DNA from 4 places in the Pseudomonas rhizozeae genome. Region 1 is predicted to be linked to each of the others. Evidence: predicted binding sites of a transcription regulator. Region 1 holds the regulator's gene; each other region holds the start of a gene.
The links. The regulator FliA, encoded in region 1, starts transcription of late flagellar genes. The targets are predictions, from matches to a motif close to CTAAAGTTTNNNNNNNNNNNGCCGNTAA.
Positions count from the first base shown of each region.

Region 1 (7,834 bases):
AATGCAAGGTCAACCGGTGATTCTGCTGGTGGCCGGTCCGGTTCGCGCCATGCTCTCGCGCTTCGGCCGTCTCGCCGTCCCCGGTCTGCATGTGCTGGCTTACCAGGAAATACCGGACAACAAGCAAGTGACCATCGTTGCGACAGTAGGGCCCAACGGCTGAGGTAGTGGTTTATGCAAGTTAAGCGTTTTTTCGCCGCCGATATGCGTCAGGCCATGAAGCTGGTTCGTGATGAGCTGGGCGCTGATGCCGCCATCATTGGCAACCGCCGCATTGCCGGTGGTGTCGAGCTGACGGCGGCGCTGGATTACAAATTGTCGGCGCTGGCCCCGCGGGTTCCTAACATGGAACTCGAGGATGAGCTGCGCAAGACTCAGTCGCGCATCGTCACCGCCCAGGCCGAACTGAGCCTGCGCAGCGATGGCGACAGTGACAAGGTCACCAACCGCCAGTTGTTCGCCGGCCTGCCGCTGACCGCTGCCGAGCCATTGATCGAACCGACCTACAACGAACCCAAGCGTCAGCCAGCCCCAGCGCCGGCCGCCGTGGGGGGCGTCGATCCGCGTGCCTTTGACTCGATGCGTTTCGAACTCAACAGCCTGCGCGAGCTGATGGAAGTGCAGCTCGGCACCCTGGCCTGGAATCAATTGCAAGGCAGCCGTCCGGCCCAGGCCAACCTGTGGCGTCGTTTGCAGCGCATTGGTCTGTCCGGGCCGTTGTCCCGCGACCTGCTGGCGATGATCACCGATATCGAAGAACCTCGTCAGGCCTGGCGCATGCTGCTGGCGCACCTGGCGCGGATGATCGCCACCCCGGAAATCGAGCCATTGGAAGAGGGCGGCGTGATTGCCATGGTCGGCCCTGCCGGCATGGGCAAGACCACCACCCTGGCCAAGCTCGCCGCCCGTTATGTGCTCAAGTACGGCGCGCAAAACATCGCGCTGGTGAGCATGGACAGCTTCCGCATTGGCGCCCAGGAACAGCTCAAGACCCTCGGCCGCATCCTTAATGTCTCGGTGACTCACGTCGATCCGGGCCAGTCGCTGGTCCAGGCACTGGAACCCTTGCTGCGCAAGCGCGTCGTATTGATCGACACGGCCGGCCTGCAAGCCAGTGACCCAGCGTTGCGCATGCAATTGGAAAGCCTGGCAGGCCGCGGGATCAGATCGAAGAATTACCTGGTTTTGGCCACCACCAGCCAGAAACAAGTGCTGACTGCCGCTTATCACAGTTACAAGCGCTGCGGGCTGGCCGGGTGCATCCTGACTAAACTGGATGAGACGGCGAGCCTGGGCGAAGTGTTGAGCCTGGCCATTACTCACGAATTACCGGTGGCCTACCTGACCGACGGCCCGCGGATCCCGGACGATCTGCACTTGCCGCGCCGGCACCAGTTGGTCAGCCGCGCGGTGAGTGTGCAAATGCAGGAAGAACCCAGCGAGGAAGCCATGGCTGACATGTTCGCTGATATCTACCACAGCCCGACCAAGCAGGTCGGCTGAGGTATTCATGAACACTTTTTGTACCTACATCGATGGTCTGCCATGCATTGTTCCATTGGTGAACGCGCAGCCAGTAATGTGGCCTCCGTCTAAGTAAGACAAGGTAAAGAAAAAAACATGGGCAGCATGCATCCCGTACAGGTGATCGCGGTGACCGGCGGCAAAGGTGGCGTCGGGAAGACTAACGTGTCAGTGAACTTGTCCCTGGCTCTAGCTGAACTTGGCCGTCGTGTCATGCTGCTGGACGCCGACCTGGGGCTGGCGAACGTCGACGTTCTGTTGGGGCTCACCCCCAAGCGGACGCTGGCGGACGTTATCGAAGGGCGCTGCGAGCTGCGTGACGTCTTGCTTCAAGGCCCCGGCGGGATTCGTATCGTGCCGGCCGCGTCCGGCACCCAGAGCATGGTGCACCTGAGCCCGGCGCAGCATGCCGGTCTGATCCAGGCGTTCAGCGACATCGGCGACAACCTTGATGTACTGGTGATCGACACCGCTGCAGGTATTGGTGACTCGGTAGTCAGTTTTGTCCGCGCGGCCCAGGAAGTGTTGCTGGTGGTGTGCGACGAACCGACCTCGATCACCGACGCCTACGCCCTGATCAAGTTGCTCAACCGCGATTACGGCATGAACCGCTTCCGCGTCCTGGCCAACATGGCCCAGAGCCCGCAAGAAGGCCGCAACCTGTTCGCCAAGTTAACCAAAGTCACCGACCGCTTCCTCGACGTCGCCCTGCAATACGTCGGCGCCGTGCCGTATGACGAAAGTGTGCGCAAGGCCGTGCAGAAACAGCGCGCGGTGTATGAAGCCTTTCCGCGTTCCAAATGCGCCTTGGCCTTCAAGGCCATTGCGCAAAAGGTCGACACCTGGCCATTGCCTGCCAACCCGCGTGGGCACCTGGAGTTTTTCGTTGAACGCCTCGTGCAACAGACGGCAGGACCCGTGCTATGACAGCCAGCGGCTACAACCTTTACAAGAAGTCGGCCCGTGATGCGCAGTACGAGTTGATCGAGCGTTACGCGCCCCTGGTCAAACGCATTGCCTACCACTTGCTGGCGCGTCTGCCGGCCAGTGTTCAGGTCGAAGACTTGATCCAGGCCGGCATGATCGGCCTGCTCGAAGTGTCGACCAAATATGACGCCAGTAAAGGCGCCAGTTTTGAAACCTACGCGGGCATTCGAATCCGCGGGGCCATGCTGGACGAGGTCCGCAAAGGGGACTGGGCGCCACGCTCGGTGCACCGCAATACCCGAATGGTCAGCGACGCGATTCGCTCAATTGAAGCTAAAACCGGTCGTGACGCTAAAGATCACGAAGTTGCGGCCGAACTCCAATTGAGTCTCGACGATTATTACGGGATTTTAAATGACACCTTGGGCAGTCGCCTGTTCAGTTTCGACGACCTCTTGCAGGACGGCGAACACGAAGGGCTGCACGAGGATGGCGCGAGTGCTCATCTCGAGCCGTCACGCGATCTGGAGGATGAACGCTTCCAGGCGGCGCTGGCGGATGCGATTGCCAATTTGCCGGAGCGTGAGCGACTGGTGTTGGCGCTGTACTACGACGAAGAGCTGAACCTCAAGGAAATCGGTGAGGTCCTGGGGGTCAGCGAATCGCGGGTCAGCCAGTTACATAGCCAGTGCGCGGCCCGTTTGCGGGGGCGTTTGGGGGAGTGGCGAGCGCGCTGAAGGCAGTGTGGGGACACTGCGAACGAGGCTGGCGGGTGCAAAAACCTGCCGGTCGCGATCTGTTGTGCTCCACGCAGCCATTGAGTGCTTTGCCAGATTGAATGAAATGGCGTGTCCAGGTGCTGGGCGCGTTTAAGTCTGCTTGGAGGTCGAATTGGACAAGAACATGAAAATCCTCATCGTTGATGACTTCTCAACGATGCGGCGGATCATAAAAAACCTGTTGCGTGACCTTGGGTTCACCAACACGGTCGAGGCTGACGATGGCACCACCGCCATTCCGGTCCTCAACAGCGGCAGCATCGACTTTCTGGTGACGGACTGGAACATGCCTGGCATGACCGGTATCGAACTGCTGCGCCACGTGCGCGCCGATGAAAAACTCAAAAGTCTCCCCGTGCTGATGGTGACCGCTGAAGCCAAGCGCGAACAGATCATCGAAGCAGCCCAGGCCGGCGTTAACGGCTATGTGGTCAAGCCTTTCACCGCCCAGGCGCTGAAAGACAAGATCGAGAAGATCTTCGAACGCATCGGTTGATCGCCACGCCACTGCGCCACGGGGGAGCTATGGAGCACAAAGAATCTTCACTGGGCGATTTTGAATCGACCCTGAAAAAACACGCGGTCGAACTGGTCGCCAGCCTTGAAAAAGGCAAGTTCGGCGACGCCGTGCAACTGATCCATGAGCTCAACCAGACCCGTGACCGCGGCCTGTATCAGGAAGTGGGCAAGCTCACCCGTGAGCTGCACAGTGCGATCGTCAATTTTCAGATTGACCCGCACATGCCGCAAGCCGAGGAAGTCTCGCAGATCACCGACGCTACCGAGCGCCTGGGCTATGTGGTCAAGCTGACCGAAGCGGCGGCGAATCGCACCATGGACCTGGTGGAAACCGCGACCCCGCTGGTCAATGCTCTGAGCACCGATGCCCAGGCCTTGAGCACCGATTGGGGCCGATTCATGCGCCGCGAAGTCGGCGCCGAAGAGTTCCGCGAGCTGGCTCGTCGCGTCGACGGTTTCCTGACGCGCAGCGCCGAGGACAACCGTGCTGTTTCCAGCAACCTCAACGACATTCTGCTGGCCCAGGATTACCAGGACCTCACCGGCCAGGTGATCAAGCGCGTGACCCAATTGGTCACCGAAGTGGAAAGCAATTTGCTCAAGCTGGTGTTGATGGCCAGCCAGGTTGATCGCTTCGCCGGGATCGAACACGACCGCGATGCGATGCTGGCTGAAAAAGATCCACAAAAACATCTCTCTCAGGGTGAAGGTCCGCAGATTCATGCCGATAAAAGAGAAGACGTTGTGTCCGGTCAGGACGATGTGGACGATTTGCTGTCCAGCCTTGGATTTTAGGTTTCTTTAGGAGCACCCCTACACATGAGCTTCGGCGCCGATGAAGAGATCCTTCAGGATTTCCTGGTTGAGGCCGGCGAGATTCTAGAGCAACTGTCCGAGCAACTGGTCGAGCTGGAAAGCCGTCCGGATGATGCGGATTTGCTCAATGCAATTTTTCGCGGTTTTCACACTGTAAAAGGGGGCGCCGGCTTCCTCCAGCTCAATGAGTTGGTGGAGTGCTGTCATATCGCCGAGAACGTGTTCGACATCCTGCGCAAGGGTGAGCGGCGCGTCGACTCGGAATTGATGGACGTGGTTCTCGAAGCACTGGACGCGGTGAACAGCATGTTCACTGAAGTCCGCGAACGTGGCCCGATCACCCCGGCCACGCCTCAATTGCTGGCGGCCCTGGCGCGTCTGGCCGAGCCGCAATCGGCTGACGAAGTGGCGCCGGCCGCTGAGGTCGAAGCGCCTGCCGCCGAAGCGGAACCGGGCGATATCACCGATAACGAATTCGAACAGTTGCTGGACTCGCTGAACGCCGTCAAGGCCCAGGCCGAGGCCCCCGTGTCTGCTGCCCCCGTGACCGCCAGCAGCGATGCGGCGAGCGATGAAATCACCGACGCCGAGTTCGAGTCGTTGCTTGATCAACTGCACGGCAAAGGCCAGTTCGCCGCCGACGCCGTCACGCCTGCAGGGGGCGCATCGTCGGCCGCCGCGGCAACGAAAGCGCCGGGTGACAGCTCCGACATTACTGACGACGAATTCGAAGCACTGCTCGACCAGTTGCACGGCAAGGGCAACTTTGCCGTTGATGCGCTGGAGTCGGCCATTGCCTCGGTTCCGGCCGCTGCACCGACCGCTGCGGCGGCGGGTAGCGACCTGATTTCCGATCACGAATTCGAATCGCTGCTCGACGAATTGCACGGCAAAGGCAAGTTCAGCGAGGTCAACGCGGGGGCCGCGGTGGGCTCTGCGTCCTCCAGCGCTGCAGTCGCCGAACCGGTGGCCAAGGCTGTGCCAAAACCGCCGGCCAAGGTCGAAGCACCGAAGACTGCCGCCGCGCCAGCCGCTGCCGCGCCGGCCCGTGCGCCAACCCCCGCTCCGGCCGACAAACCGGCCAGCGAAGCCGAGACCACCGTGCGGGTCGACACCGCACGCCTCGACGAAATCATGAACATGGTCGGCGAGCTGGTGCTGGTGCGTAACCGCCTGGTGCGCCTGGGTGCCAACAGCGCCGACGAAGCCATGTCCAAGGCCGTGTCCAACCTCGATGTGGTCACCGCCGATTTGCAGACCGCGGTGATGAAGACGCGGATGCAGCCGATCAAAAAAGTCTTCGGGCGTTTCCCGCGCCTGGTTCGCGACCTGGCTCGCCAGCTCAAGAAAGAGATCAACCTGGAACTGGTTGGCGAAGAAACCGACCTCGACAAAAACCTCGTCGAGGCCCTGGCCGATCCGCTGGTCCACTTGGTGCGCAACGCGGTCGACCACGGCATCGAATCGCCGGAAGAACGCGAAGCATCGGGCAAGGCCCGGGGCGGTCGCGTGATACTGGCGGCCGAACAGGAAGGCGATCACATCCTCTTGTCGATTTCCGATGACGGCAAAGGCATGGACCCTAACGTCCTGCGCTCCATCGCGGTCAAGCGTGGGGTGATGGACAAGGATGCCGCCGACCGGTTGAGCGACACCGAATGCTACAACCTGATCTTCGCGCCTGGCTTCTCGACCAAGACCGAGATCTCCGACGTGTCCGGTCGTGGCGTGGGCATGGACGTGGTGAAAACCAAGATTTCCCAGCTCAATGGTTCGATCAACATCTACTCGACCAAGGGCCAGGGCTCGAAGATCGTCATCAAGGTGCCGTTGACCCTGGCGATCATGCCGACCCTGATGGTGATGCTGGGCAACCAGGCGTTCGCCTTCCCGCTGGTCAACGTCAACGAGATTTTCCACCTCGACCTGTCGCGCACCAACGTGGTCGACGGCCAGGAAGTGGTGATCGTGCGCGACAAGGCACTGCCATTGTTTTACCTCAAGCGCTGGCTGGTCAGCTCCGCCGCTCACGAAGAGCAGCGTGAAGGCCATGTGGTGATCCTTTCGGTGGGCACCCAGCGGATCGGCTTTGTCGTCGATCAACTGGTGGGCCAGGAAGAAGTGGTCATCAAGCCATTGGGCAAAATGCTCCAGGGAACCCCGGGCATGTCCGGCGCCACCATTACCGGTGACGGCCGCATTGCACTGATTCTCGATGTCCCGAGCATGCTCAAGCGTTACGCCGCACGGCGTATTTGATTCTGGTGGAGCGGGGCGATGTTGCCCCGCGCCATCTAACGGAGTGTTTATGGCAGTCAAAGTCCTGGTGGTGGACGATTCGGGGTTTTTCCGCCGCCGCGTCTCGGAGATTCTTTCAGCGGATATCAATATCCAGGTGGTCGGTACCGCGACCAATGGCAAAGAAGCGATCGATCAGGCCCTGGCCCTCAAGCCGGACGTGATCACCATGGACTACGAGATGCCGATGATGGACGGCATCACCGCGGTGCGGCACATCATGCAGCGCTGCCCGACGCCGGTGTTGATGTTCTCCTCGCTGACCCATGAAGGCGCCCGGGTGACCCTCGATGCGCTGGACGCCGGGGCGGTGGATTTCCTGCCGAAGAATTTCGAAGACATCTCGCGCAATCCCGAGAAGGTCAAGCAACTGCTGTGCGAGAAAATCCTCAGCATCTCGCGCAGCAACCGTCGGGTCAGTGCCTACAGCGCTCCGACGCCAGCCCCGACGCCCGCGGCGGCACCGTCGACTTACGGCGGCAGCGCGCCGGCTCGTCCCGCGCCCGCAGCGATTCCCGCGCGTGCACCGGTAGCGACGGCACCGTCGTCACCCGCGCCGAAACGCAAGGCTTACAAACTGGTGGCCATTGGTACGTCCACCGGCGGGCCGGTCGCCCTGCAACGGGTGTTGACCCATCTGCCGGCGAACTTCCCGGCGCCGATCGTGTTGATCCAGCACATGCCGGCGGCCTTCACCAAGGCCTTCGCCGAGCGTCTGGACAAGCTGTGCCGCATCAGCGTCAAGGAAGCCGAGGATGGCGACATCCTGCGTCCGGGCCTGGCGTTGCTGGCACCGGGTGGCAAACAAATGATGATCGATGGCCGTGGCGCGGTGAAAATCCTGCCGGGCGACGAGCGTCTGAATTACAAACCGTGCGTGGACATCACCTTCGGTTCCGCAGCCAAATCCTACGGCGACAAAGTTCTGGCGGTGGTCCTCACCGGCATGGGCGCTGACGGCCGTGAAGGCG
Region 1 is NZ_JAVLSB010000020.1:76,917-84,750, reverse strand. It holds gene flhA (flagellar biosynthesis protein FlhA) at 1-163, shown strand, start outside; gene flhF (flagellar biosynthesis protein FlhF) at 175-1,503, shown strand; gene fleN (flagellar synthesis regulator FleN) at 1,621-2,451, shown strand; gene fliA (RNA polymerase sigma factor FliA) at 2,448-3,188, shown strand; gene RG836_RS04260 (chemotaxis response regulator CheY) at 3,355-3,726, shown strand; gene RG836_RS04255 (protein phosphatase CheZ) at 3,756-4,544, shown strand; gene RG836_RS04250 (chemotaxis protein CheA) at 4,569-6,824, shown strand; gene RG836_RS04245 (protein-glutamate methylesterase/protein-glutamine glutaminase) at 6,874-7,834, shown strand, end outside.

Region 2 (7,834 bases), on a different contig from region 1:
CAGTTTGAGAGCCTTTCCGGTCGTGGGATCCTTTTGATTGATCCAATGACGCAGCGCCTCGGAGTAGTAGAACAGATCCCACTGCACACCATACGTCTGCACTGTCCTGCGAACAGATGGGAGGAAGTCCAGCTGTACCGCCAAAGGATCCGTCGGTCGCGCCGGCACGCTGATCAGGGGATCTACCTCCCGATTGCCGAAGAATGCCAACTGCCACTTGCGAGCTGGGCTCATGTGGAGCTTTTTATGGTAGGTCTGGTGGTACTTCAAAATTGACCGAACCAGCCATACCTCGAATTCCGCCATTGTGAGAACGGCTTTAGCATCCGAGTCATAGCCCTCACGCTCCTGAGGGTTACTGAAGGTGGTTCCCGGTAGCTCGTGCACCATTCTCATGAAGGTACCAAGCACCCGCTCAATTCGACCACCGTACTTTGGAACCTTGGATGGTCGGAAGACGCTGTCTATCCCGTAGTTCTTGCAAGAATCTACGATGTTCTGCGCCCTGAAGTCTGCACCGTTATCAGTGTGAATCGTGCGCGGAAAGCCCCATACCGGCCACTCTCCACGGATGTCGTGGGCAGCCAGCCAGGCTTCCTTGGGCAAAATCGAATGTGCGATGCACATCGCCACAGATGTCTCGGAAGGCGACTCGAACGCCAAGTAGTAGCCAACGATCATGCAGGAGTAGATGTCGATGGCAAGGGTGAGCCATGGCCGACCAATTGGCTTGCGATGGCGTTCGTCCACCACAATGAGATTGACCGGGGTATGGTCGATCTGCACAACGGCTAGGGGATAGCCTTCGTCTGGAAACTGACCGACTGAAGGTGTGTGTCTATTGTTCGCCTGCTCGGCATATCCGCGCCGGCGAAGCTTCACCACCTCGGGAATCTGTCGGATCCGGGCCCTGATGGCGGATGCACCCGGAGGCTGAATGTCTAGCACTCGCGCTCTACGTTCGACTTCCGAAATGGTGGACTGAACCGTGTACCTTTGCTCAGTCAGGTAGTAATCAGCCAGTACCTCTTGTACGAGCTTTTCTCCTTCAACAGAAAGACGCGTACTGCCCTCACGCCATCCTCGTTTGCGCGGCACGAGAGCCAAGACCTCATTCCATCGATTGTAGCGATCTAGCCAACGATAAAGGGTTGCCGGGCTGATTCCTGTCGCCTTCGCACGCGCCGCGACGGTTTCTTTGGATAAGACCGTGTTGCCTAGCAACGGCAGAATTGCGGAGTAACGCTTTTGCGCAATAGCCCAGGCATCTGAGCTGATGCTGCTGATATCGTGGTTAACGTATAGGCCGTCCAGTTTTTCCGCATCCACAGCCCTTAGGTCCAGAATCTGTAGAGCCGTACTGCGACCGGTCTCGACCTCCGTCGCAATCACCGTTTGCAGATCCAAGATCTGAACAATCCGGTAGACCTGCCTGTCTCGCCGCACCATCGCGCCGACCTCAATGGCAACGCGAGACCGAACGGGCTCAAACGGGACCAGATGCTCGCTGGTGTCGTCTTCATACAGTTTCATGATCAGGCACCCAGAGTTCGAGGTCATGATTCAGCGGTTCAGTAATGTCGCAGTCAACCTGACGAGTAGCGATCAGGTGCCACAGCAGCGATACGCCCCGATCGCGGAAAATACCGTTGAAATGCCGTGCCAGGAGGTAGTGCACCGGAGCAACTTCCATCTCGCGCAGCGTATTCAGCACTGTATCGATGTCACTTTGTTCAAAGATCATTCGCTCAAAGCGCTCGAGGAACACAATGTTTTCGAGCGGAAGGCCACGAATCCGCGACTCGTCATAAATGCGGAACTGCCACCCCTGGCTACGAGCCAACCGGCGTGCTTCCTTCCACTTGCCTGACCAGGCTCGCCAGTTCTCTACCCATTGTTCCCTCGGTTTTACCTCCACAAGCAGCGGCCGTAGCACGCCAAAGTAAGGCAAGTTCTGCTGGTGGTAAAAAACAAGATAATCAGGCGTGTAGATCTGCGGGCGTCCTAGGGAGTCGGAGAAAGGAACCTCCACCGGTTGGGAGATAACCGACTCAACCTGGTGAGAGAAGCGCATACGCTTCAGAAAGTCTCTTTCCAATGACGACTCAAAAGCGACCCCACCTAACCCTTTGAAAGCCATCACTCCTGAAATGCTGCGGCGGGTCGGCTTGATCTTCCGGACCGGCTTAATCTGGTCGCATCTATTTCCGATCATTTTTTATCTGGTCTCATTTATTACCGACAAGTGTCTCAGTAATTTCAGAAGGTTTTGATGGCCAATAGCGGCCTCTAGCGTAGCTATTTATCATGTATTTCGAAAGCCTACAGCGGCTCGAAACCGCAACCCGGCGAGATCACCCTCGCTCACCATGGCGTGCTGTTCCTCGATGAACTGCCGGAGTTTGATCGTAAGGTTTTGGAAGTCCTGAGGGAGCCGCTGGAGTCCGGGCATATCGTGATTTCCCGAGCGCGGGATCGAGTGCGGTTTCCGGCGCGATTCCAGCTAGTGGCCGCGATGAACCCCTGCCCCTGCGGCTATCTGGGCGAACCCAGCGGCAAATGCTCATGCACGCCGGACATGGTGCAGCGCTACCGCAACAAACTGTCAGGGCCATTACTGGATCGGATCGATTTGCACCTGACGGTGGCGCGAGAGGCAACGGCACTGAACCCGGTCAGCAAGCCCGGAGATGACACGGCTGCGGCAGCGATATTGGTCGCTGACGCCCGGGAACGGCAGCAAAAACGCCAGGGCTGCGCCAATGCCTTCCTCGACCTGCCTGGACTGCGCCAGCACTGCACGTTATCGACCACTGATGAAACCTGGCTGGAAACGGCTTGCGAGCGGCTGACGTTGTCGTTGCGAGCGGCACACCGATTGCTCAAGGTCGCGCGAACGTTGGCGGACCTTGAGCAGGTGGACAGGATCAAGCGCGAGCATCTGGCAGAGGCGTTGCAGTATCGACCGGCAACGCAGTGATCAATCTATCCGCCAACAATGGACACCGGAGGTTTTCAAGGGGCACCGACTACCGCTGATAGGTTGCAACAATGGTCGCTTTGGCTAAGGCGCTGGCATTCAACATATAGCCAACCAATGCCCCGCTGGCCTGGGCGTCTAGCGGCAACTTGTCGACTTTCAAAGCCCAGACAGTGAATTGGTAGTGATGAGGTTTGTCACCCGCAGGAGGGCAGACCCCACCGAATCCGGCTTGCCCATAATCGGTACGCCCCTGGACGGCTCCGACGGGAAGTGTTGAGCCAACAGCGCGCGGCACGCTAGTGACCGTGACGGGCAGATTGACCACCGTCCAGTGCCACCAGCCGCTGCCCGTGGGTGCGTCAGGATCGAACACCGTGATGGCAAAGCTCTTGGTGCCCGCCGGTGCGTTGTGCCAGGAGAGCTGAGGAGACAAGTTATCGCCATCGCAGCCGAAGCCCTTGAACACTTCAGCACGGGTCAGCGGCTGATCTTGTGCGATGTCGCTGCTGGTGAGGGAGAATTCAGAAGCATTGGCCGTGAAGACTGCCCATAAAAACAAGGCACATAGAATCTGTCTGACTTTCATGACAACTTCGCCTGGCTGTTTGATCGTCAACACACTTTAAATCTTGAAAGCCAGGCTGACACTCATACCTCGGCGCGGTCTTTTTATGCTTTGGTATGACTGAGCGCTCCATGTCCGAATCATGTGGCGAGGGAACTTGCTCCCTCGCCACAAACACGGGGCCACTCAGCGGAAGCGATCAACCTCGGCTCGCAAGTCGGCTGCCAATTTCTCCAGTTCCTTGGCCGTGATCGCCAGGTTCGACACCACTTCGCGCTGTTCGCTGTTGGCCAGGGCGATGCTTTGCAGGTTGCTGCTGAGCAAGGTCGCGGTGCTGCTTTGCTCTTGCGTGGCAGTGGTGATGGCGGCGAATTGCTGGCCGGCGGAGCGGCTTTGTTCGTCGATGCGAGCCAGGGCCGAGGCGACGTTGGCGTTGCGTGACAGGCCTTCCTGCATCAACAGGTTGCCTTGTTCCATGGTGCTGATGGCGTTGCCGGTTTCCTGTTGGATGCTGTGGATCATCCCGGAGATTTCATCGGTGGCTTCGCGGGTGCGAGAGGCGAGGTTGCGGACTTCGTCGGCGACCACGGCAAAGCCTCGGCCCTGCTCGCCGGCACGGGCGGCTTCGATGGCGGCGTTGAGTGCCAGCAGGTTGGTTTGTTCGGCGATCGAGGTAATGACGCCGACGATGCCACCGATTTCCTGGGAGCGTTGGCCCAAGGTGTTGATCACCGTAGCGGTGCTGTTCAGTGCACCGGCAATTTGCTCCAGCGACGACGACGCTTCGTTCATCGAGCTCCGGCCGATCTGGGTTTGCTGGGCGTTCTCCTGCGCCAGACGTTGGGTGGCACCCATGTTGTCGGCGATGTTGAGCGAGGTGGCGCTGAATTCTTCCACCGCGCCGGCCATGCTGGTGATTTCGCCGGACTGCTGCTCCATGCCTTCGTAGGCACCGCCAGACAGACCAGACAAAGCCTGCGCGCGGCTGTTGACCTCTTCGGACGCTTTGCGAATGTGCGAAACCATGGTCGACAGTGCTTCGCTCATCTTGTTGAAGGCGCGAGCCAGTTGGCCAATTTCGTCGTTGCTGGCCACGTTCAGACGAACGCTCAAATCACCCGCGCCCAAGGCTTCCGCCTGGCGCACCAGGTCGCCCAGCGGCGCCAATTTGCTGCGCAGCAGCCACACCGCCGAACCTACCGCGATCAACATCGCCAACAGGCTGCCGATAGCCAACTGGATGCCGACGCTCCAGGTCACGGCGCGGATTTCGGTTTTCGGCATGCTCGCCACCACCGACCATGGCCCACCTTCGAATGGCACGGCTACGCTGTAGAAGTCTTCGGACTTGTCGCTCCAGAAATCGCCCTTGCCCGGGGTTTTCGCCAGGCTGGCGATGATCGGCGTGGCCACGTCCAGCGCCTGCACGCCGGCGATCGGCACCAGCCACTTGTTCTGCTCGTCCAGCAGCGCCAGCGAGCCGGTCTGGCCGATACGGAAACGCTTGAGGTTTTCAAACTGCGCGTTCTGCGCGTCGGTGTAGTCAAAACCGACGTACAACACCGCAATCACTTTGCCGCTGCTGTCGCGAACGGGCGTGTACTGCGACATGTAAAAGCGCTCGAACAGCAAGGAGCGGCCGACGTAGTTTTGCCCCGCCATCAAGCGTGCATAAGCCGGGTTCGCATGATCGAGCACGGTGCCGATGGCCCGGTTGCCATCCTGCTTGGTGACGTTGGTACTGACGCGAATGAACTCGTCACCGCTGCGCACGAACACGGTCGCGACACCGGCCGTCATTTGCTTGAACTCGTCGACTTCCTTGAAGTTGTTGTTCAACACTTCGCTGCCCAGGTGCAGACCCGGCGTTTGCGTGCCGGCCACTACCACAGGTTCGTCTGCATGCACCGTCAAGCCGGCGCTGAAGCGCTTCTCGAACAGCCCTGCCAGACGCTGGGTGCTTTCACGCAGCGTGCTGTGGAAAGTGTTCAACTGGTCAGCCAGCAGCCGTGCTTCACTGGCGAGATGCTCTTCACGGGTGTCGAGGTTGGCGGCGTCCAGCGAACGCAAGGCGAACACAGTACTGCCGCTGATCACGATCGCCAGTATCACGGCAAGGGCAAGGCCTAGCTGCGAGGCGATCCGGGCACGGGGTTGAGACATGACAGCTCCTGGCCGAGTCGACGGATCATCCATAATCTCGTGGCACGCTCAGCAAAATATTCTAGAAAAAGGGGTGAAACGGGGCCGCTGCAAACGGAAGTCCCATGTTCAAGATTCGGCGGCAAAAGCCAATACTTGAGCGAATTGTGCGGGTATGGCTGTAAGCCTTTATTTCAGGGGGCGCAAACGTTCACGCGAGGCGCTCGACTGCGGGCAATTCCATGGCGCTGACTTCGTGTTGCAGGAAGTCGCTGAGTCGGCGCATGCGTTCACCGCCGGGTCGTGTCTTGGGCCACACCAGGTAATAGTGTTCCCCGCTGGCCACGGCGGTCGGCCACGGCAGGCTCAACCGTCCTTGGGCAACGTCTTCGGCCACCATCAGCAAATCCCCCATCGACACGCCGTACCCACGCGCGGCGGCGATCATGCCCAGCTCCAGGGTATCGAACACCTGCCCGCCCTTGAGCGAGACCTTGTCCGCCAGGCCCATGCGTTCCAGCCAATTGCGCCAGTCGCGGCGATCCGGCGCCGGGTGCAGCAGCTCGGTACTGGCCAGCCGGGCAACGTCCCACGGCTGATCGTCGAGCAGGTTCGGCGCGCCCACCGGGATCAGTTCCTCAGCAAACAGCAGAGTGGCTTCCCAGTCCGGAGGAAAATTACCGTTGCTGAGAATCACCGCGCAGTCGAACGGTTCGTGGTTGAAATCCACCCGATCAATGTCCATCCAGGCGCTGGTCAGTTGCACTTCATTGCCGGGTTGCAGGTGGCGAAAACGACTGAGCCGCGCCAGCAGCCACCGCATGGTCAGGGTCGACGGGGCTTTCATGCGCAAGATGTCGTCTTCGGCACGCAGGGTATTGCAGGCGCGCTCCAGGGCGGTGAAGCCCTCGCGGATGCCCGGCAGGATCAGCCGCGCCGACTCGGTAAGTTGCAGGTTACGGCCGCTACGGTGAAACAAGCGGCAGGCAAAATGCTCCTCCAGTGTGCGAATGTGCCGGCTGACTGCGCTTTGGGTGATCGACAGCTCTTCCGCGGCCCGGGTAAACGAACTGTGCCGCGCCGCCGCTTCGAATGCGCGCAGGGCATAAAGGGGAGGAAGACGACGGGACATTGGGAAATCTCTGACAACGGGATGCTGTCACCCTAGCAGAAACTCCCCAGCATGAGTTTGAGTCATGCTAATGATCGTTTTTATCCCTTTGTGCAAAGGGTTGAGAGCGCCGAGAATCGACGGTTTCCTGTCCTCTATAAGAATTGAGCGTGATGACCATGAAGCATCCTGCACGTCGCGAACTCTGGGCCATTCTGCGGCTGTCGGGGCCGCTGATCGCCTCGCAGTTGGCGCACATGCTGATGGTGCTCACCGATACGCTGATGATGGCGCGCTTGAGCCCCGAGGCCTTGGCCGGCGGCGGCCTGGGCGCGGCGAGTTATTCGTTCGTGTCGATTTTCTGCATCGGAGTGATTGCGGCGGTCGGCACGCTGGTGGCGATCCGTCAGGGCGGCGGCGATCTCGAAGGTGCCGCGCGTCTGACCCAGGCTGGCCTGTGGCTCGCGTGGATCATGGCGCTGCTGGCTGCGTTGCTGCTGTGGAACCTGAAACCGGTGCTGCTGATGTTCGGCCAGACTGACAGCAACGTGCAGATGGCCGGGCAGTTCCTGATCGCCCTGCCCTTCGCCCTGCCCGGCTACCTGACTTTCATGGCCCTGCGCGGCTTTACCAGCGCGATCGGCCGCGCCTCTCCGGTAATGGTGATCAGCGTCTGCGGCACGGTGGCCAACTTCCTGCTCAACTATGCGTTGATCACCGGGATGTTCGGCTTGCCGAAACTGGGTTTGATGGGCATTGGCCTGGTGACGGCGATTGTCGCCAACCTGATGGCCCTGGCGTTGGCCCTGCACATTCGCTGGCACCGCGCGTACGACGCTTACCCGTTGCGCCATGGCCTGTCGCGGCCAAACCGCCAATACCTGCAGGAACTGTGGCGCCTGGGCCTGCCGATTGGCGGCACTTACGCGGTGGAAGCCGGGTTGTTTGCGTTCGCCGCGCTGTGCATGGGCACCATGGGCAGCACGCCGTTGGCGGCGCATCAGATTGCCCTGCAAATTGTCTCGGTGGCGTT
Region 2 is NZ_JAVLSB010000021.1:376,320-384,153, forward strand. It holds gene RG836_RS06060 (helix-turn-helix domain-containing protein) at 1-1,533, opposite strand, end outside; gene RG836_RS06065 (TnsA endonuclease N-terminal domain-containing protein) at 1,520-2,074, opposite strand; partial or broken gene RG836_RS06070 (ATP-binding protein) at 2,330-2,980, shown strand; gene RG836_RS06075 (YbhB/YbcL family Raf kinase inhibitor-like protein) at 3,030-3,569, opposite strand; gene RG836_RS06080 (methyl-accepting chemotaxis protein) at 3,735-5,711, opposite strand; gene RG836_RS06085 (LysR substrate-binding domain-containing protein) at 5,902-6,822, opposite strand; gene RG836_RS06090 (NorM family multidrug efflux MATE transporter) at 6,981-7,834, shown strand, end outside.
Region 2: a site for FliA is predicted at 5,824-5,851, ahead of RG836_RS06080 (methyl-accepting chemotaxis protein). Genes of this name have one in related genera too.

Region 3 (7,834 bases), on a different contig from region 1:
GGGAAGTTACGGTAGGCGACTTCGTCCAGGACCACGATTGCGCCTTTAGGCATGTACGGCAGGAAGGTTTCCAGGGCGACTTTGGTCGACTCGTACAGGTCGGTGTCGAGGATCAGCATAGCCACCACCAGATCCGGACGGGTCTTGACCCACTCTGGCACGGTCTTGACGATGTCACCTTTCACCAGCTCGCAACGCGGGATGCGGTTGACCGGGCGCAGCAGGTCGTTGGCGTCGATCATGTCCTGGATCAGCGACTGGTCGGTGTCGGAGAACATGGTCTCGTTGACGTCCGCCGGGTCTTCTTTTTTGTCGATGCTCTGGAAGCCTTCGAAGGTGTCGAAGCCGACGATCGAACGGTTGATCGCGTAAGGCTCGAGAATCATCGACAAGTGCATGTACAGCATCAGCGAGTTGCCCTTGTACACACCGCACTCGATGATCGCGCCGGGTACTTCGGCGACTTTCTTGAACAGCTCCATGCGCGACAGGGCAGCGGTCACGCCGATGCGGTTGGCGAACACGAACGGCGCGTCGGCCACGTACTCGGCATCGACCCGTTTCAGGACGTTGGCGCGGGTTTCGTTGTACTGGGCCTCGGCGGGCGTGATGCGACGCTTGGTCATTGCTGGATTCCTTGGAAATTCGAAAAGTCGTGAGCGTGGAAATAATCTTTGAAGCCCGCGCCGACATCCGGGCAGGCGCTGTCAACGTTGATGGCGCCGCGGTTGTGCTTGAGATCGTCGAGGTGCATCAGGCGGAAATCCACGCTGAAGCGGGTGCGGTCGGTGTGGTTGGCGACGGTGCCGTGCAGGTGTGAGCCGGAGAAAATCAGCATGTCGCCGCTGTTACCGGCCACCCGCACTTCGGACGCGCTGTTGATCGCTTCGAGCGGCACCGGATGCACCCGGACTTCCTCCTTGAGGTTGTCCTTGGCCTTGTGCCGCTGGTTGTTGATCCAGTCGTTCAGGCTCCATTCGCTGGAGGTGTTCTTCACCGGCACGTCGAAGTAGCCGCCATTGATCATCATGGTCTGGTCGGGGCTGATGGTGTGCACCGGCATCCAGGTGTTGATCTGACAATCGACACTGCCGTACCAGGTATCGCGATGGGGTTTGTAGGCGTAGCTGACGCCGGCGTGCAGGTACTCATAGTTCGGTACCACGCGAATGCGCGGCACGTCGAAAATGTACTCGCGCGGGTCGACGCCGATCTCGTCGATGAACGCCAGGATCAAGTCCTTGGCGCGCTGACTGTTGGTGAACTGGCCCTTGAGCCGGGTCACCAGAACCACGAATTCTTCCACGGGCATCAGCGTGTGCAACGCCTGGTGCCGGGTTTCGCCGTCGAACGCGGCGGTGATGCTTTCCTGAGCGAAAGCGCACAGGTCTTTGGCCGCGCGCAACTGCGTGTTCAGGAAAATATCGCCGGCGTAAATGGCTTCTTTGAAGTCAGCTTTTTGCTGAAGCTGATTGATGTACAGATTCACGGTTCCTCTCCTGAATACATCGAGTCTCTATAAAGTCGGCCACACGTTAGCAAACTGAAGTGCGATCTGGCGGATGGTAGGACAATAACCCGCGAATGGCCGGAACCCGCAACGAAACCTGTGGCAGGAGCGGCTTGCTCCCAAAACCATTCAACCCGGTTGTGTCAGCCATAAATGAGGCAGTAGGGGTTAAGGGCCGCTTCGCGCCCCAACGGGGGCGAGCCCCCTCACCACAAGACAAATCCAGGTCGATCGCCGGCCGCTAATAATCCCGCCGCTTGCGAAACGCCCAGCGCCCGGCTATGACGGTGAAGGTCACAACCAGCGCCACCAGCACCCAGAAGCCGTGCGGGTCGCCGGCCAGGGGGACGCCGCCGACGTTCATGCCGAAGAACCCGGCGATGATGTTGATCGGCAGCGCCAGCACCGTGACCACGGTCAGGGTGAACAGCGTGCGGTTGCTTTGTTCGTTGAGGTTGGCGGCGATCTCTTCCTGCAGCAATTTGATCCGCTCACCGAGGGCCGTGAGGTCGTTGATGATCAGCGCAAACTCCTCGGTGGATTTGCGCAACTCCTTGACGTCCTCCTTCTGCAACCACGGCGGCGGCCGGTTCAACAGGCGCAGCAGCGAGCCCGGTTCCAGCGCCAACAGCCGTTGCAGGCGCACCAGTACCCGGCGGTTGGCGCCCAGCTCGGCGCGGTTGGTGGACAGCCGGGACGACAGCAACTCATCTTCGATCTGGTCGACGCTGAGACTGGTCTTGCGCACGATCTGCGTCAGCACTTCGCCCTGGTCGCGCAGCAAATGCACCAGCAGTTCCAGCGGCGAACGGAAATGCTCGCCGGCCTTCACCGACGAGCGCAGCTTGTCCACCGAGTGCAGCGGTTGCAGACGCGCGCTGATAATCAACTTGCTGCGCACGCACACCCACAGGGTCGAGACGTCCGAGGAAACCATGCTGCTGAGGTTGAACACCACGTCGTTGACCACCGCCAACAGCGCCGAATCGACATGCTCGATGCGCGTCGACCGCGACCCTTCGTGCAGCGCCTCGAAAAACTCGTCGGGCAGCGCCAGGTGGCTCTTGATCCAGCGCTCGCACGCCGCGTGGGCCAGGTTCAGGTGCAGCCAGAGGAATTCGTCGCTGTCATCCAGATGTTGCAGGCTGCGCAACGCCATTGCCGAATCGATCTCGCGGCCACGTTCGCCGGGGCGAAAACTGAAACCGTAGAGCAGGCCGAACAGGTCCGAATCGCGATGACTGTGGTCGAGGCTATGGTTCATGGCGGCTCGCAGAAAGGAGGTGCATGTCGCAGGTTTACGGATTCAAGCAAACCCCATCATCGCAACCGAATCTGACGGTTTTGTGACCGTTCCATGGCGCCATAAATCCGCCTCTACCGACGGTCGGATAAACCTCAAGAACCGCTCTGGCACGCCGATCTCGCTTGGGTTAAGTTGCGCTCCCCGGCCATGAGCCGGGGTGCAGACAGGGAGGTCGACCATGTTCACGCCGGTGCTATCACGCCTGGGCGGTGTACCCCATTCCTGTCATGAGTAGTCCTCGATGTTGCAGAAATCCCTGAGAGCGCAAATCCTTGCCCTGCTAAGTGGCAGCTTGCTGGCGATGCTGTTGATCGCGCTGGCCTGCTTTCATTTTCTGTCCAGTGGCGTGCAGAGCTACAGCCAACTGATCGCCGGGCCGTTGCACACCTCGCAGTTGATCGATGAGGCCAACTTGCAATTCAAGGTTCAGGTGCAGGAATGGAAGAACGTCCTGCTGCGCGGCAAGCAGCCGGCGGATCTGGACAAATACTGGAAGCAGTTCGAAGAACGCCAGCGGGATGTGCAGCGGATTCTCGGCCAGTTGGCCGGGCAGGCGGGTATTGAGCCTGCCCTGAAAACCCGCATCGAACGTCTGCGGGAAGAGCACCGACTGCTGGGCGCGGCCTACCAGAAGGGCCGCGATGCCTACGTGGCGGCGGGCGCCGATCCGACGGCGGGGGACAACGCCGTCAAGGGTGTTGACCGAGCGGCCAGTGAACAAATGAGCGAGCTGGTGACTGAACTGCGTCAACAGGGCAACGAGCAATCGGCCCTGATCAGCGCCAGTGCCGAGCGCACGGTGTTGCTGGGCGTGGTGGTGATGCTGGCGTCCGGTTTGCTGATTGCGCTGCTCAGCCTGTGGCTGATCAACCGCAACCTGGTGGAGCCGATTCGCAAACTGATCGACTACGTGGCGCAACTCAGCCAGGGCAAGTTTGCCGAACGCGTGGCCAGCGACCGGCAGGATGAACTGGGCAAACTGGCAGTGGCTGCCAACACCTTGCGCGACTTCCTCGCGGAAACTTTCACCCGCTTGCAACGCAGTGCCTCGGACCTGGACAGCGCCAGTGGCGAATTGAACGCCATCGCGACCATCATGGCCAGCGGCACCAGCGAGCAGTTCAACCGCACCGACCAAGTGGCCACGGCGATGAACGAAATGTCCGCCACTGCCCAGGAAGTCGCGCGTCATGCCGCCGATGCCGCACGAGCCGCGGACGACGCCGATCAATCGGCGCAGCAGGGCGAGAAAGTCATGCAAGGCACCATCCACACCATCACGCGCATGCGCGGCGAAATCGCCAACACCGCCACGGTGATCCGTCAGTTGGAAACCGACAGCGGGCGCATCGGCAAAGTGCTGGAAGTGATTCGCGGCATTGCCGAACAGACCAATCTGCTGGCGCTGAACGCCGCGATCGAAGCGGCGCGTGCCGGTGAGGCGGGCAGGGGCTTTGCGGTGGTGGCCGATGAAGTGCGCAGCCTCGCGCAACGCACGGCGGCGTCGATCCTGGAAATCAATCAGATCATTGAAACTGTGCAAACCGGTGCGGTGGACGCTGCGCAAGCCATTGAGAGCGGCCAGTCGCGCAGTGAAGAGAGCGTCGAGCAAGTGACCCAGGCCGGCGCCATGCTGGAGCGCATCACCCTGGCCGTGGAAGCGATTCGCGACATGAACCGCCAGATCGCTACCGCCGCCGAAGAACAAACCTCGGTGGCCGAAGACATCTCGCGCAACCTGACCGAGATCACCTCGATCGCCAGCACCAACCTCGACAACGTTCAGCGCACGGAGTCCGCCAGTCGCAACCTGCATGGCCTGTCCGGGCAATTGAACGAGGTGACGGCGCGCCTGAGCGCCTGATGTTGCGCGCGCCGGTCAAGCCTGCGGGCTGGCCGGCAAGCTGAAGGTAAACGCGGTGCCGTCCTGTGCGGTCGAGGTGACCTGCAGTTGCCCGCCGTGGGACTGGGCGATCTGGCTGGCGATGTACAAACCCAGGCCCAGACCAGCCTGGGGCGTGTCGCGAGTCGGTCGGGAGTAGGGCAGGAACAGTTGCGGCAGAATCTCGTCGGCGATCTTGCCCGGGTTTTTCACCCTCAACTGCAGCGCGCCGTGCTCGACCTGCGCGCTGACTTCGACTTCGCCCTGTGGCTCGCCATGGACCATCGCGTTGGCCAGCAGGTTGGAGAGCAATTGACCGACACGTTCGCGATCAACCCGTAGCCCCTGCAAATCCCCGATGGACGCACGGATGCGGCGCTGCGGGTGCACGTTCTGGATTTCCTCGATCACATGGTTCAGCGTCGGCGCCAGGTCGCTGCACGGCGCCAGGTTGACCGGGATGCCGTTGCCCAACCGACCCCGGGCGAAGTCGAGGACATCGTCCACCAGTTGCGAAGCGCGTCGGGTGCTGCTGAGGATATGCCCCAGCAATTTGTCGCCGCTGGCGTTGGCCAGTTTGCGCTGCAGCATTTCCGCCGCCGCACTGATGGCGAACAGCGGGTTGCGCAAGTCATGGCCGAGCATCGCGATGAACTGCTCGCGGAACTCAGCGGTTTGCCGTTCCTCAATCAGAGCAGTCTCGGTTTGCTGCTGGTTTTCCTCGGCCTCAATCTGCAACGCCAGCAAACGCGCGAACGACTCCATGGTGCTCTGGATGGCGCTGGATTTGAGTTCGGCAGGGTTGGGGTCGAGGGCGCAGATGGTGCCGAAAAAGCTGCCGTCGCTGCGGAACACCGGCACCGAGATATAGCTTTCAAACTGATACAGGCGCGGCGTGTGGTGGTTGCAATACAAGGGGTCGGCGCTGGCCTTGTCGATCACCACCGATTGATGCGCGGAACGGATCTCGTGGCACAGGGTGGTGACCACATCCAGTTCGCCGCCGACTTGCAGGCCGAAGTCCAGTTGATCAAGCACCGCGCAGGCGGTCCAAGAATCCTCGGTGACCCGCGCTACTGCGGCGAAGCGCATGCCGGTCATTTCCCGAATCACTTGAAGGAGCGCCGGCACCGCGCTGATGCGACCGATGGTGGCGATGTCTGCTGCCGCGCTCGGCCTCATAACAAGGGTTCCCTACTGCATCGCCATGCGGTGTGCATGGGGCTGACGTGGGGATTCTAACTGCCCGGCGGCCAGTTGGCGCTAGCGGGTTGTCGGCTAAAGGGGTTCAGAGCAGCGCAAACGTGAAAAAGCCGCGCAACCCTATGGATTGCACGGCTTTGCAGACGAGATTTGATCAGTCGTCTTTTTTGTTCTTCAGCACTTTGCCGGTGGCGGCGTCCAGCTCAACGTCCCACTCTTCGTTAGTGGTGGCGTTGCGCAATTCAACTTCGTATTCATAACCGTTGAAGCGCTTGTCCAGGTCGGTGTCTTTGATGGTAAAGCCTGGGTGCAGGTCCAGCGCGATCTTGTTCAGTTCTTCTGGCGACTTGATCTTGCCTTCCTTGACCAGCCCAGGAATCTGATCGACTCGGACATCATCATCGGCCTGGGCCAGGCCGGCAGCGGTGAAGGTCAGGGCAGCAGCGGTAAACAGGGCAGTCAACGTTTTCATAAGTTCTTTCCTTGGGTGAGCTATTTAAGTGGCCTCAGGTTATCTCTGGCAACTTAACTCACCCTTAATTCCAAACATTACCGCCATTCAAGTCGGCAGACCTGGTTTCACCTACAACCTTGTTGGAGCGAGCCTGCTCGCGAACGCCTCAACTCGGTCCCCAGCCAAGCGCTCCATCAATACCCATTGTTACGCAGCAACTGATCCACCGTCGCTGCCGCCGGCCGCTTGTAGAACTTCAGCAGTTCACTGGCGCGGTTGGTGAAAATGCCATCGACGCCCGCGTCCATGACTTTCTGATAGTCCACATCGGCGTCTACGGTGTAGACGTGCACCAGCAAGCCTTGGTCGTGGGTGTACTGGTTCATCCAGGGCTGCACCAGGTCGGAGTAACTCTGGTCGCCACCCTTGGTCAGCAACGCCGACGGGCCGGTGCCGATCGCGCCTTGGCGCTTGGCGTAATCAACCCACCGCTGGAATTCGGCCTTGGATTTCGGCTCTTGTTTGGCGTAGTAGGTGGCCTTGTCCTTTTCCCCGGATGCAGCGAAGGTCACGTTCGATTTCGGCTCGATGCTGCCAGGGCCGACCCACAGCAAGAGGATTTTCGGTACTTGCGGCATTTCCTTGTGCAGCAGTTCGAGGCTGCTTTTTTCGAAGGTTTGCAGCACCACCTTACCGTTGCCACGACCGACGGCGGCGTCGCTGAGGGCCGGTTTAGTCCCGGCCGGGTTCAACCAGCCGCGTGCCTGGAGCTTTTTCTTCAGGTCCGCCTCGATGCCAGGAAACTGCTTCGGCTCTTTGGTCTCGATGTACAGGCCGGGTTTGTGCAGCGGATTGGCTTCGGCAATGTCGATCACTTCATCGAGGGTCAGAATCTGCAAACCGGCGTAGGACGGCCGCGCACGATTGGGGTAAGCGGTGTTGAACCAGGTGCCGGCATCGAGGGTTTTCAGTTCTTTCATGGTGAACTGGTTCGCGGCTGCTGCTTTGCGCTCAGGAAACTTGGTGGCGACGTCCGTGGTGCGTTGCAGGTTGTCGTCATGCAAGGCGAATAACACGCCATCCTTGCTGCGTTGCAGGTCCAGTTCCAGGTAATCGGCGCCGAGATCGCGGGCGACTTTATAGGCCGGGGCCGTGGATTCCGGGGCGTCGAACGAGGCGCCACGGTGGGCGATCACGGCCGGGTGCGGGATGCCGTTTTCGGCTGCCAGGTCGGCGGGGCTGATCGCGCTGGCGGCGTGGGCCTGGCCGACGCCAAGCAGCAGGCTGAGCAGCAGACCGGTTTGGGTGAAAGTCGCGGGCATGTTCGAGGTCCTTTCGCAAATCTGTTGGAGACGTCTCTTTTAACAACTGAGCGCGGCGAGCGCTATCGCGAGACCGACCTAAACGTACGTTTCATGATTTTTCTCACACAACCGCTCACGGCATTGCAGTAGGCTTAGCGTCGGCAGTTTCCCCATC
Region 3 is NZ_JAVLSB010000053.1:70,514-78,347, reverse strand. It holds gene RG836_RS18725 (TylF/MycF/NovP-related O-methyltransferase) at 1-626, opposite strand, end outside; gene RG836_RS18720 (2OG-Fe(II) oxygenase family protein) at 623-1,489, opposite strand; gene RG836_RS18715 (transporter) at 1,752-2,774, opposite strand; gene RG836_RS18710 (methyl-accepting chemotaxis protein) at 3,058-4,680, shown strand; gene RG836_RS18705 (GAF domain-containing sensor histidine kinase) at 4,696-5,880, opposite strand; gene RG836_RS18700 (PepSY domain-containing protein) at 6,056-6,373, opposite strand; gene RG836_RS18695 (glycerophosphodiester phosphodiesterase) at 6,550-7,677, opposite strand.
Region 3: a site for FliA is predicted at 2,908-2,935, ahead of RG836_RS18710 (methyl-accepting chemotaxis protein). Genes of this name have one in related genera too.

Region 4 (7,834 bases), on a different contig from region 1:
CTATTTGCGACGCTGACGAATTGAGCGGCGAACCCTCGCCTTTGTCGACCCGCGGCCAACTCAAAGCGGTGATCGCCCGTTACGCCGCTCGTGGCCTGGCGCCGGTGGTGGCGACCGAGCTGGAGTTCTTTGTGTTCGCGCCGAACACCGACCCGAACCTGCCGTTCCAGCCGCCGCTGGGCCTGGATGGCCGGCGCGAGGACGGGCAGTCGGCGTTCAGCGTCAGCTCCAACAACGGGCTGCGGCCGTTTTTCAGCGAAGTCTATAAAAGCATGGCCGCGTTGGGCTTGCCCCGCGACACTTTTATGCACGAGATGGGCGTCAGCCAGTTCGAGATCAATCTGCTGCACGGCGATCCGCTGCTGCTGGCCGACCAGACATTCCTGTTCAAGCACCTGCTGAAGGAAGTCGCACTCAAGCACGGCTTGACCGTGGTCTGCATGGCCAAGCCGCTGGCGCACACGCCAGGCAGTTCGATGCATATTCATCAAAGCGTGGTGGATGCGGTCAGTGGTCGTAACGTGTTCAGCGACGAGGTGGGCGAGCCGACGGCGATGTTCCGCCACTTCATCGGCGGGCAGCAGGCCGGCATGGCCGACTTGACCGCGCTGTTTGCGCCGAACGTCAATTCGTATCAGCGGCTGTGCCACCCGTTCGCTTCGCCGAACAATGCCTGCTGGTCCCATGACAACCGCTCCGCCGGCTTGCGCATACCGGCCAGTGCACCGGTGGCGCGGCGGGTCGAGAACCGTTTGCCGGGCGCTGACGCCAATCCGTATCTGGCCATCGCTGCCAGTTTGGCGGCGGGGCTGTACGGCATCGAGCATGAGCTTGAGCCCTCGGCGCCGATCCAGGGCGAGTTCGTGGTGCCGGATAATCTTTCGCTGCCATGTACCTTGCATGCCGCCCTTGAACGTCTGACTCGTAGCCCATTGGCCAGGGAACTGTTCGGCGCTGAGTTCATCGAAGGCTACATCGCTTCGAAGACCCTGGAGTTAACCAGTTTCTTTAACGAAATAACTCCCTGGGAACGGCGTGTTCTTGCGGCCCAGGCATAACGAACCGTCGCCGTCGGGCTATCGTTGAGGTAGACCGATACTTACTGCAAGGAGCCGCTCGGAAAACCGATGCGCGAAATCTGGAAATCCTTTCGAGCGCTCTATTTTGCCTCGCTGATGATGTTGATCGGCTCAGGCCTGTTGAGTACCTATCTCGCCCTGCGCCTGGCCGCTGATCACGTTGATGGTCTGTGGGTCGGTGCGTTGATGGCGGCCAACTATTTCGGCTTGGTGCTGGGCGGCAAGATCGGCCACCGGTTGATCGCCCGAGTCGGGCACATTCGTGCGTATTCGGCCTGTGCCGGGATCGTCGGTGCCGCGGTGCTGGGCCACGGCCTGGTGGATTATCTGCCGGCGTGGCTGTTTCTGCGGATGATCGTCGGCCTGGGCATGATGTGCCAGTACATGGTCATCGAGAGCTGGCTCAATGAGCAGGCCGAGGCCAAGCAGCGCGGGCTGGTGTTCAGCGGCTATATGATCGCCTCGTATTTGGGGCTGGTACTGGGTCAGTTGATTCTGGTCATGCACCCGTCGTTGGGTCTTGAATTGCTGATGCTGGTGGCGCTGTGTTTCGCCTTGTGCCTGGTGCCGGTGGCACTGACCCGGCGGATTCACCCGGCGCCGTTGCGTCCGGCGCCGATGGAGCCGCGCTTCTTCATGAAGCGTGTGCCGCAGTCGCTGAGTACCGTGTTGGGCGCCGGTCTGATCGTTGGCTCGTTTTACGGTCTGGCGCCGTTGTACGCTTCGCAGCAAGGGCTGAGCACCGAGCAGGTCGGTCTGTTCATGGGTAGCTGCATTTTCGCCGGGCTGGTGGTGCAGTGGCCGCTGGGCTGGTTGTCCGATCGTTATGATCGAGCGCTGCTGATCCGCTGCTTCGCCCTGTGCCTGGCGGTGGCTGCGCTGCCGCTGGCCATCCTGTCGCAGGTGCCGCTGGAGGTGCTGTTTATAGCGGGGTTCCTCTGCTCGCTGGTGCAGTTCTGCCTTTATCCGTTGGCGGTGGCGTTCTCCAATGACCATGTCGAGGGCGATCGCCGGGTCTCGCTGACCGCCATGCTGCTGGTGACCTACGGCATCGGGGCGAGCATCGGGCCGTTAGTGGCGGGGGTGCTGATGAAGTTGTTCGGCAGCCAGATGCTCTACGCGTTCTTCAGCTTCTTTGCATTGGTGCTGGTGTGGCGAATCCGCCCGAAAGCCGTGACCAACCTGCATCAGGTCGACGATGCGCCCTTGCATCACGTGGCGATGCCCGACAGCATGTCGAGTTCGCCGCTGGTGGCGGCACTCGATCCGCGGGTCGACGAGCAGATTGTCCAGGATCAGATGTGTACCCAAGCCACGGGCGAACCAGACGCCGAGCCCGCCGCTGATGGCGAGTCGGAAGCAGAGGTTGAGTGGCAAGGCCAGGCGACCGATGAAGAGCCGCCTGAGCCGGAGACACCAGACTTCACCCAAGCGCGGCCCTGATCCCGCGCTAAACCCTCAGGCATAAAAAAACGGGCAGTCCCCGCAAAGGACTGCCCGTTTTTTTTGAGCTGCTCGAATCACATGTCGTCTTTATCGAACCGTCGCGCTTCGCGCTGCAGCTGATAAACGAAACGTTCAACCTGACGCTGTACCTGGCCACTCATGTTGTGGAAGCGCACGCCGGCGAAGGTGGTGTCGATGCGCTCTTCGAAATGCAGGTAACGCAGCTCGACCGGCGCCACCATGCTGCCGAACGGCAGATCAGCGGTGAAGCGATCGTAAACCTGGCCCAATTGCAGGCGGCTGGTGATGTCGCCGTCGAAGCGCAGCTTGCAGCCGGTGGCAGAGATGTCCAGCAGTTTGCCCCGGATTGGCGCCTTGAGCTTTTCGCCGCCCAGTTCGATGCTCACCAGGTCGGTAAGTTTAAGCGCGGCGCGGAAGGCGTTGCGGCGTTGGTGGTAGACCACTTCGTCGGGCAGCGTGCCACGGTAGCAGCGCGCCCCCCCGAATTCGCCGATGTCGAGCGTGCCGTTGCTGTCCCAGGCGACGCGCACGCCGTCATGGAAGCCTTCGATCCGGTACGGCTCGCCGGCCAGCAGAAAGCGCTCACCGTCACGGGGAATCATTTCGTCGAGGGCGATCTGGTTGCTGTCACGGTCAACGTTCACCAGGTAGCTCTGAAAGCGCTGGCTGCGTTCGTGGAAGGTAATGATCAGAGGATCGTGGCTTTCTTGCAGCATGCGCAGAGTGTTGGAAATTTCCAGCGCCGTGGAAAGCACCTTGGGCGGTTGCGGAGCATCATCCGCGTTTAAGGCGTTGAACACGTTCAGTCACTCTCCAGACAAAATACGACTTCCAAGAGCCAGCATTTTGCCAGCATGTTGCGCGCTTTGAATAGAGCGCGCTCATTTACGTGATATGTCAGGCTTGGCTGAGCGGGCGTGGTTTGGCCATGTTGGCGGTCGAGCCACGGGCATCGTAGAGGGTCGGCGGTTCGCCACCATTGAGGATTTTCAACTGATTGGCCGTGGCGGCCTGCTGCACCTGGATCGAGCGGCCATTGAGGGTGTTGATGTCCTGGCAGGCGTTGAGCAGGCGAGTCAATTCATCGCTGCTGCTGAGCAACTGTTCGCCAATGTCGGAGTGACTGGCGAGTTGCTCGAGGCCCTGGCGGGTCGGCGGCAGGTTCAGGCTGACCAGCAGTTCACTGCGCTTGCGGCCATGCTGTTCGAGCAACACGATCATCGCCTGCTTCTGCGCCAGAATGTCCTCGAGTTGAGGCATGTCGCGACCGTGCAGGGCGAGCGACTCGGTCTGCAGCAGCTCCAGCAAATACTGCGCTGGGGCAAAGTCGTCGGTGATCAGTTGCAGTAGATTAGTGTCGTGCATGGCTGGCCTTGGTTTTTAAGCGTCCAAAAGCCTGGCGCCGGCCGGGGCCTTAGCGCTGGGCTTCGAAGTTGAGCAGTTTGCTGGCTACACGGTTGCTGTCGACTTTGTAGCTGCCATCGGCGATGGCTGCTTTCAACTCGGCGACACGCGCCTTGTCGATCGCAGGTTGATCGCGCAGCTTGTCAGTGACCTTCTGCAACTGCTGAGCCTCATTGCTGAGGTGTACCGATTCCCCGCTCTTGGCGGCAGCGGCCTGTTCGGCCGGGCTATTCAGCGTCGCGGACTTGTCGGTTTCTCCGAGATCCTTGCTGGCGCTGGTACGCGTACTGCCTGTGAGTGACGGGGAGCTGTTTAAACGGCTGAAATCGATGACCATGATTGAAAACCTCTGGATATTTGGACGCTTGCCATGTTTTCGGCCATACCCCGAAAAACTTTAGGCTCATTTATCAATGAGCGTGCGCACGTCAGCGCTTGCCAGCATGGGCCACAGTTTAGGGAACAGCCGGGCTGCGCGCCAGTCGTCCATCCGGTCTTCTACATAGACACCTGCACCTGTCCCGGCGCGGTCACTTGCGCCTTGATCACCCGTTGCGAATTAAGGTTCTTGACTCGTATTTGCTCGCTCATGCCGCCGTTGGCGAGGGCTTCGCCGGGCATCCGCACGCTGAGCGTGCCGCTGCGGGCGGTGATCACCACCTGGTCACCTTTGCGGATCACTTCGGCTTGTTCGATGTGCACTTGGGTAATCACTTGATCATTGACCGTTGGTCGGGTCAATCGCTGCCCGATCGCCTGGTCCACCGACGTCAGGTAACCCTGGCTGATCAGGCTGATGTCGCGTTCACGCATGGCCACGTCCCCGGGCTCGATAATCCCCGCGCGTTTCAGCGGCCGGACGGTCACCACGACATCGCGAAACAGGCGGACTTGAGCGGGCACGAACACGGTCCAGGGCGACACGCCGTCGCAACGCAGCTTCACCGTGACCCGGCCAATCGGGGTCGCCGGGCTCTCCAGGGTCGCTGTCAATTCCTTGTCGCAGGCAGGCATGCGCATGCGCGGATCGAGCTGATTCACCTGGATTTCATAGCGACCTTCCGTTTGACTGGTGGCCAGATAGTCCTCTACGGTGAATTCAAGAAAGCCCTGGGTGACGCCGATAAGTAGATCAGGCAGGGTGACCGAGTCCGCAAGGGCAGGGCCGCCAGCGTTAAACAGAACGAGCGCCGTCGCCGCACACAGCCATTGGCGGCCAGCGGAGGTCAGGCGTCGAAAAAATGTCGTTTGTGCGTTCATGACAAGTTAAAAAGCAAGCGCCGTGCCGTTTAGTGATGAATGTGCGTCGCAACACACTTAGCGTTGGTTGGGGAGTCTGGCATGGCGGGTGTAATGGATTCGGTAAACCAGCGCACACAGCTGGTGGGGCAGAATCGCCTGGAGTTGTTGTTGTTCCGTCTTGACGGCCAGCAGCTCTACGGGATCAACGTATTCAAGGTGCGCGAGGTGCTGCAATGCCCGAAGCTGACGTTGATGCCCAAGTCCAGTCCTGTCGTGTGCGGGGTGGCAAATATTCGTGGGGCGACCATTCCGATTCTTGATTTGGCCATGGCCACCGGTTCTGGCCGGTTGCTCGACCAAAGCAATCCGTTCGTGATCATCACCGAGTACAACACCAAGACCCAGGGGTTTTTGGTGCGCTCGGTGGAGCGCATCGTCAACATGAACTGGGAAGAGATCCATCCACCGCCCAAGGGCACTGGTCGGGATCATTACCTGACCGCTGTGACTCGGGTGGACAATCAGTTAGTCGAAATCATCGACGTCGAGAAAGTGCTGGCGGAAGTCGCGCCCACTCCGGAAGCGATTTCGATCGGTGTGGTGGACGTTGAAACCCAACACAAGGCGCTGTCGCTGCGGGTGCTGACGGTTGATGACTCGTCGGTGGCGCGCAAGCAGGTGACCCGTTGCCTGCAAACGGTCGGCGTCGAAGTGGTGGCGTTGAACGATGGGCGGCAAGCGCTGGATTACCTGCGCAAACTGGTCGATGAAGGCAAGAAGCCGGAAGAAGAGTTCCTGATGATGATTTCCGACATCGAAATGCCGGAAATGGACGGGTACACCCTGACGGCGGAAATCCGCAACGACCCGCGCATGCAAAAGCTGCATATCATCCTGCATACTTCGTTGTCCGGCGTGTTCAACCAGGCGATGGTCAAGAAAGTCGGTGCTGATGACTTCCTGGCCAAATTTCGCCCGGATGACCTGGCATCCCGCGTCGTCGAGCGGATCAAAGCAGCAGACATCAGCTAGGGGCCTTTTGCCGCTGGCGATCAACACGAGTAAGAGGCGGCATCATTGTCTACGGGTAATTTGGATTTCGAACAATTCCGGGTCTTCCTGGAAAAAGCCTGTGGCATTTTGCTCGGTGAAAACAAGCAGTACCTGGTCTCGAGCCGCCTCAATAAGTTAATGGAGCAGCAGGGCATCAAGTCGCTGGGCGAGTTGGTGCAGCGCATCCAGACCCAGCCGCGCAGCGGTTTGCGCGAGATGGTGGTGGACGCCATGACCACCAACGAAACCCTGTGGTTTCGCGACACCTATCCGTTTGAAGTGCTGAAGAACAAAGTCTTGCCGGAAGCGATCAAGGCAGCGCCAGGCCAGCGCCTGCGGATCTGGTCGGCGGCGTGTTCGTCGGGCCAGGAACCGTTTTCGCTGTCGATGTCGATCGACGAGTTCGAACGGGTCAATCTCGGCCAGTTGAAGATGGGCGTGCAGATCGTTGCCACCGACCTGTCAGGCACCATGCTCAACAACTGCAAGACCGGCGAGTACGACAGCCTGGCGATCGGTCGAGGTTTGTCGCCCGAACGCCTGCAGCGCTACTTCGACCCGAAAGGGCCAGGACGCTGGGCGATCAAGGCGCCAATCAAAAGCCGCGTGGAATTCCGCTCGTTCAACCTGCTGGACAGCTACGCCAGCCTGGGCAAATTCGACATCGTGTTCTGCCGCAACGTGTTGATCTACTTCTCCGCCGAGGTGAAGAAAGACATCCTGCTGCGCATCCACAGCACCTTGAAGCCGGGAGGCTATTTGTTCCTTGGTGCGTCGGAAGCGCTGAACGGTTTGCCGGATCATTACCAAATGGTCCAGTGCAGCCCGGGGATTATTTATCAGGCGAAATGATTCGTTGGCGGCATTGCAAAACGGGAGTCCTCAGGGGCTCCCGTTTTTTTTGCCTGCGATTTCCCCGGCAGCACCGTCCCCTCGTGGGAGCAAGCCTGCTCGCGAATGCAGTCTGTCATTCAACGAGGATGTCGACTGACACGCCATCTTCGCGAGCAGGCTTGCCCCCACAGGAGGAGGGCTTGGCGCTGGCGAAAGCGGCAGAAAAGCGGCATCTGGCGGAAGCCCATTGCCGCTTTTCTGGCATTGCCGCCTTGCCACTTCCCGGCAAAGCCCCGGTTTATGGGGCTTCAGTGGTTTGGCACGCGGCTTGCTATATCCCTGATACGAAAAATCAGGTCACCCGAAGGTTTCCCGACATGAGCATCAGCTTCGATAAAGCGCTCGGTATCCACGAACAAGCCCTGGGCTTCCGCGCCCAGCGTGCTGAAGTCCTGGCCAACAACATCGCCAACGCCGACACCCCGAACTACAAGGCTCGGGACCTGGACTTCTCGAAAGTGCTCGCCGAGCAGAACGAGAAGACCAAGGGGGGCAAGTTCGCCCTGAACATGACCAACAGCCGTCATATCGAGGCCGAAGGCGTGGGCAACGGCGGCGAATCGCTGATGTACCGCACGCCGATGCAACCGTCGATCGACCAGAACACCGTTGATGCGCAACTTGAACAGTCCAACTACGCGGAAAACGCCGTGGGCTTCCAGGCCAGCTTCACCATGCTCAACAGCAAATTCAAA
Region 4 is NZ_JAVLSB010000053.1:12,839-20,672, reverse strand. It holds gene RG836_RS18460 (glutamine synthetase family protein) at 1-1,058, shown strand, start outside; gene RG836_RS18455 (MFS transporter) at 1,128-2,522, shown strand; gene RG836_RS18450 (flagellar brake protein) at 2,600-3,346, opposite strand; gene RG836_RS18445 (flagella synthesis protein FlgN) at 3,444-3,911, opposite strand; gene flgM (flagellar biosynthesis anti-sigma factor FlgM) at 3,961-4,287, opposite strand; gene flgA (flagellar basal body P-ring formation chaperone FlgA) at 4,449-5,210, opposite strand; gene RG836_RS18430 (chemotaxis protein CheV) at 5,292-6,224, shown strand; gene cheR (protein-glutamate O-methyltransferase CheR) at 6,270-7,097, shown strand; gene flgB (flagellar basal body rod protein FlgB) at 7,457-7,834, shown strand, end outside.
Region 4: a site for FliA is predicted at 4,324-4,351, ahead of flgM (flagellar biosynthesis anti-sigma factor FlgM). Genes of this name have one in related genera too.